Regions from separate parts of the Priestia sp. 179-F W1.4 NHS genome, predicted to be linked through region 1. Evidence: riboswitches for the same ligand, from Rfam matches in the RefSeq annotation. Region 1 holds a riboswitch; the other holds the start of a gene.
What was found. Region 1 has a riboswitch for lysine ahead of ACH0CI_RS20700 (amino acid permease). Riboswitches for the same ligand answer to the same signal wherever they lie in the genome.
Positions count from the first base shown of each region.

Region 2: linked by a shared signal. The riboswitch ahead of ACH0CI_RS00870 (aspartate kinase) and the one ahead of ACH0CI_RS20700 (amino acid permease) in region 1 are both predicted to bind lysine.

Region 1 is NZ_JBIQFF010000005.1:46,218-49,399, reverse strand. It holds gene ACH0CI_RS20710 (GNAT family N-acetyltransferase) at 1-40, shown strand, start outside; gene ACH0CI_RS20705 (hypothetical protein) at 144-512, shown strand; gene ACH0CI_RS20700 (amino acid permease) at 549-1,988, opposite strand; lysine riboswitch at 2,091-2,275, opposite strand; TPP riboswitch at 2,450-2,550, shown strand; gene thiT (energy-coupled thiamine transporter ThiT) at 2,615-3,182, shown strand, end outside.
Region 2 is NZ_JBIQFF010000001.1:178,551-181,732, reverse strand. It holds gene ACH0CI_RS00875 (YslB family protein) at 221-748, shown strand; gene ACH0CI_RS00870 (aspartate kinase) at 800-2,032, opposite strand; lysine riboswitch at 2,174-2,351, opposite strand; gene uvrC (excinuclease ABC subunit UvrC) at 2,417-3,182, opposite strand, start outside.

The sequences.
Region 1 (3,182 bases):
TCAGTGGCAAGATGTGCTTTTTTATCAGCTTATTTTATAAGATGTATGACACCTTTACACATTGTAACGTTTTAGTTTCATGTGTAAAGGTTATTAAAATAATAAGTTGTTTTATTATTTTAATACGAAAGGTGTTAGCTATCATGAATACACATTTTCAGTATCAACATCTAAGAGCTGTGCCGAAAAGATGGTCCAAAAAAGAACTGCATATCCAGCTGAATAGAATCAAACACAATTCTGAACTATCTACTATAGCGGCAGATCCGCTTTTTCATCTGTTAGAATGTACCCATTCGGGCCTTCAAACGAAACAAGAAATCATAGACTACATCCAAACCATTCCTAATCACCAACTTCCATCTTTTGTAACTCATTTAAGCAGGTTAATTCAGCGTATTTATTATATAGAAGCTGTGGATTACTATAATCGCCCCCTCAAAGGTTATATGCTTGTTATGAAAAACCAACCCGCTTATATATCTCTTCATTTTGCCGATCAGCTCATATAAAAAAAGCTCTCTATTCAAAAGAATAGAGAGCTTTTTTTATTCGTATTTTTTCACTGTTACTTGACATTCTTTTAACGGGATAAGCTTCGACTTTTTCGTCCATTTGTATCCTAACCAAACAATTAAGAATAAAGGCAGTCCGATATAAGAAACAAGTACACCGTACCAGTCAATCGAGTCACCCATAAACGCCGAATAGTTTTGGCCTAAAATAACAACGGCACATAAAATAAAGGCAAAGATAGGGCCAAATGGGAAAAGTTTTGCATGATATGGAAGTTCACTCAAATCATGACCTTGAGCAACAAATGCTCTTCTAAAACGATAGTGGCTAATCGCGATTCCTAGCCAAGCAATAAAACCAGACATACCAGAAGCGTTAAGTAACCATGTGTATACCGCACCGTCTCCAAAGAATGAAGCACCAAATGCAAGTGTACCGACAAGCGCCGTTGCGATTAAGGCATTAACCGGAACGCCTCGTTTATTCACTTTTGCTAAGAACCTTGGTGCTTTTCCATCTTTCGCTAAGTTCCACAGCATACGCGTAGAAGCATACATACCTGAGTTACCAGCAGATAAAACAGCTGTTAAAATAACGGCATTGATAGCTGATGCAGCAAACGCTAGACCTGCTCGTTCGAATATTAAAGTAAACGGACTTACTCGCACATCATCACTTGCTAACGAATCCGCTGTGTATGGAATAAGCATCCCGATAACAAAAATAGCTAAAATATAAAATAACAAGATGCGCCAGAAGACTTGTTTCACTGCGCGAGGAACCGTTTTTTCTGGATCTTCACTTTCTCCAGCTGCAACTCCAAGCAACTCTGTTCCTTGGAATGAAAAACCAGCTGCCATAAAGATACCTAGTACAGTGAAGAATCCACCGTGAATCGGTCCATCACCAAGCGTGAAGTTTTTAAAACCTGGTGCTTCATTGTTAAAGATACCAAAAATCATCATAATACCAATAACTAAAAAGATAATAACCGTTACTACTTTAATTAACGAAAACCAAAATTCAGATTCACCAAATCCTTTTACAGAAAGGTAGTTAAGCCCAAACATAATTAATAAAAACAGGGCACTCCATAAAATAGAAGAAGAGTTCGGGAACCAAAATTTCATAATAAGGGCTCCAGCGGATAATTCAGCTGCAATCGTAATAGCCCAGTTATACCAGTAGTTCCAGCCGAGAGCGAAACCAAAGGATGGATCTACAAAACGAGACGCATACGTACTAAATGAACCAGCTTCAGGCATATAAGCTGCGAGCTCTGCTAGACTGGTCATCAAAAAGTAAACCATTACGCCAATAATAGCGTAAGCTAAAAGCGCTCCCCCAGGTCCTGCTGTGTGAATTGCTCCACCACTTGCTAGGAATAAGCCGGTTCCGATGGCTCCTCCTAATGAAATCATCGTTAAGTGGCGAGATTTCAACCCACGTTTTAATTCTTGCTGCTCTTGCATAGATAAATACTCCTTTCGAATGTACGGAAAGAGACGGGATAACATAAAAAAAGCCCGCAGTATATGTGCGCGCTTTTAAATCTGAAAACCGCGTCAACCTTCCGTGAAGATAGCTCTTCACATCACTCGCATGATGTGACAGTTCTGTTCCTGTTCGGAGACAGCCCCAGCTTAAATCAACCGAGAAGTGATTTAAACTTCGGCAATTTTTCCTTTCAAGCAACATCCTCAATGTTCTCTGCATTTCCGTTACTTTACTATTAAAAACTGCGACCTCTACCTCATCGATTAGGATGAGGGTTTTTTATATTCAATTGACATAAAAGAAGTATAACAAATACTAAAACGATTGTCATTATAAAAAATAGATTCAGAAAATAGAAACATCTTTGAAATCTCTCGAATCTATTTTGTTACGTATGGTATAATAAACGTTGTCTTTATACTACATAAATATCCAAACGTACCACAGGGGGAGCCGCCGTGCTGAGAGTGAACGAAATGTTCAGACCCTTTGAACCTGTTAGTTAACGCTAGCGTAGGAATGTGGGAATAGTAGCATACCTATTTGCTTACTCCTGTGTAAACCGTTTGATATGAATGATTCAAAAACAGGAGTGAGAAACGTGAATAAAGCATTACCTTTACAGGCTAAAATTGAAATAGCTATTTTTGCAGCATTGGCACTTCTACTTGACCTTTTGCCTTCAATTAAAATTGCGACGGCTGTGAGCATTTCGTTCTCCATGGTGCCCATTTTTATTATGTGCTTTCGCTGGGGAGTAAAAGGCGGGGCTCTATCTGGTCTATTATGGGGGCTTTTGCAGTTAGCGACAGGAACAGCTTATATTTTAACAGCGCTACAAACATTTATTGAATATATTGTAGCTTTTGCTTTTATAGGTTTTGGAGGTATTTTTTCACAATCTATTAAAACAAATTTAGCTACCAATAACAGATCAAAAGCTTTTATTTTAATTGTTTTATCCCTTATTATCGGCAGCTTCGCACGTTATTTCTGGCACTTTATTGCTGGTATTATTTTCTGGGGATCGTACGCACCAAAGGGTATGTCCGCTCTGTGGTATTCTTTTTCAATGAACGGTATTTCAATGGTAGGGTCACTAATAGCCTGCTTAGTCATTCTTTCATTGTTAATTCCATCGGCATCAAGAATGATTGTAACTAAATCAC
Region 2 (3,182 bases), on a different contig from region 1:
GCCACAGTTAAGTAAGCGTTTACTTTATACTTTTATTGTAAACAAGTTCACAAAACATTTACACAGGTAAAAGTACCCTTTTAAAAGTAATTTTATGGATTTTTTATCTTTACATCTAACTCTTTTTACCATAATAAAGATCCTCTTACATTTTATTAAAAAAATGCGTGAGAGGTTTTTTAGATTTGTATATAATAGTAGTAAAGAAAGAGGGGAAAGCATGAGCAATTTACAAACAGAATCACAGCAAGAACTTGAAGAGACGATGGAAACATTAGAACCTAATGCCGCAGCTGAAACAGAGAGAGCTCTTGATCACGTTCCATATTTCGGATACAGCCTTTTGCGTGACGTGTTAATTCCAGAGCTTCTTGGAGACGAAACGAATACCATCTCATACTGGGCAGGAAAACACCTTGCGCGTAAATATCCATTAAATACAATGGATGAAATCGTCGCATTTTTTAAAGCAGCTTCCTGGGGAACACTGACGCTTGCCAAAAAAGATAAATATTCACTAGAGCTTGAGTTATCAGGTGATGTGGTCAGCAAAAGATTTCAGCAGGAAACTTGTTCATTTCATCTTGAGTCAGGGTTTGTGGCTGAACAGATTCAGCGTCAAAACAACTGCCTAACAGAAGCCTACTTAACACCTAAAGAAAAGAACGGAAAAGTGCTGATTTCCGTGCAGTGGGACCGAAAAGATATCTTACCTACCGAAACCCGTGCGGAGCGTTATAAAAAGTAAGAAATACGTATATATAAAAGACGTGGAGATACCACGTCTTTTTTCTTTTCTTTATACTTGCACTGCCTGCTGCTCTTCTAATTCAAATGCTACGTGAAGCGTCTCAACAGCTTTTACCATATCAGCATGCGGTACAACTGTAGATACTTTAATTTCAGACGTGCTGACCATCTTCACTTCAATTTTCTCTCCTGCCAGCACTTCAAACATTTCGGCTGCAACACCTGGATTAGATATCATGCCAGATCCCACAATCGATACTTTAGCCAGACTGCTTTCATGTTCAATACGCGTATACCCCAAGGTAGATTTATACTCTTTTAAGACGGCAAGAGCAGCTTCTACATCTACAGTTTTAATAGAAAATGAGATAGAGAGGCGATTATTAGCCGTTACGTTTTGAATAATAATATCCACATTTAACTGTTCTTTTGCTAATGCTGTAAAAATAGTAGAAAGAGTTTGTAACTCGTTGTTTAACCCTTCAATTGTCACCCGTGAAATATTATCTTCAAACGCAATTCCTCTTACGACTAAGTTTTGTTCCATTGAAACTTCCTCCTCAACAATCGTTCCATTCTCGTTTTCTAAGCTTGAACGCACTTCTAGCGGTACCTGATAATTTTTTGCAAACTCAACAGCGCGCGGATGCAGCACCCCTGCTCCTAAATTGGCTAATTCTAACATTTCGTCATATGAAATAGAATGAAGTTTACGAGCATCTTCTACGTAGCGCGGATCCGTCGTAAACACTCCTGTTACGTCTGTATAAATATCACATTTTGCAGCTTTTAGTGCCGCGGCAAGAGCTACTGCCGTCGTGTCAGAGCCGCCTCGACCTAATGTTGTAATGCTTCCATCTTCTGAACAGCCTTGGAATCCAGCTACTACTACGATTCGACCTCTATCTAATTGGCTTTGAATACGAGTCGTGTCAATGTGCTGGATTCGTGCATTGCTGTGAACTGCTTCCGTCTGGATACCAGCTTGCCAACCTGTTAGCGAAGTGGCTTCATGACCTTTGCATTGAAGAGCCATTGTTAACAGGGAAATCGTTACTTGTTCTCCAGTTGTAAGAAGCATATCCATTTCGCGTTTACTTGGACTGTCCGTAATATCACTTGCTAATTTCACCAGTGCATCTGTGGTTTTGCCCATTGCCGATACAACAACTACTACTTGGTTACCGCGCTCTGCTTCTTGAATAACACGGTTTGCTACATGTTGAATACGTTCAACAGAACCAACAGATGTTCCACCAAATTTTTGAACGATTAATGCCATAATTTTGTTCATTCCTTTTCAATAAATTTGCATATGCAGGATGATGAGAAGCTGAATTTTTTTACTCAGACAATAAAAAAAGCAATGAGATGAGCTCTCATTGCTTAACGAACGAAAATTATAAAACATAACCGTCCACTGCCGTGAGATAGCTCTCCAAGAATCTACATCTTGACAATCCTACGTTTATTCAACGCAGAACCAGCAATCATTACTATGAGGTAATGTTCACTTCGGCAAATTTCCCTTTCCGCATCGTTCATAAGGGCTCATACCCTTCCTGATGCGTACTGATTAAATTTGCACCTCTATCTTCACTTCATTTGATGAAGTGTCGTATGAAATTAGTTAATAGCTTATCAAATATTTTCTATTATTTCAAGACTATTTTTGTAATGTTTCATAAATTTTTTCAGCAATGTTTTGAGGAACACCTGAATTTCGTATATCTTCAACCGTTGCTTCTTTCAATTTTTTCACCGAACCAAAATGCTTTAACAAAGCTTTCTTACGCTTTTCTCCCACTCCCGGAATGTCGTCTAGAACTGACTGAAAAGCGGACTTAGAGCGCACTTGACGGTGGAAGGTGATTGCAAAGCGGTGAACTTCATCTTGAATTCGCTGAAGCAAATAAAATTCTTGACTATTGCGTTCAAGCGGTATGATTTGAGGAGGCTCACCAATCATCAGGTTGGAGGTTCTGTGTTTATCATCTTTAACAAGACCTGCTGTAGGCACTAAAAGTCCCAATTCATTTTCGAGAACGTCCTGGACTGCAGCTAAATGCCCTTTGCCTCCATCTACAACAATTAAATCCGGAAGCGGAAGGCCTTCTTTTAACACTCTGGAATACCGTCTGCGAACGACTTCTCTCATGGAACTGTAATCATCTGGTCCCTTTACGGTCTTAATTTTATATTTGCGATATTCTTTCTTTTCCGGTTTCCCATCAACAAAAACAATCATCGCAGAAACTGGGTCTGTTCCTTGAATATTTGAGTTATCAAATGCTTCAATCCGGTAAGGCGCTGCAATTCCAAGCTCTTCTCCTAACCGTTCAACTGCGCCAACCGTGCGCTCTTCATCTCGTTCAATTAAATAGAATTTTTCTCCGAGCGCAATTTTTGCATTTTTACACGCAAGTTCTACT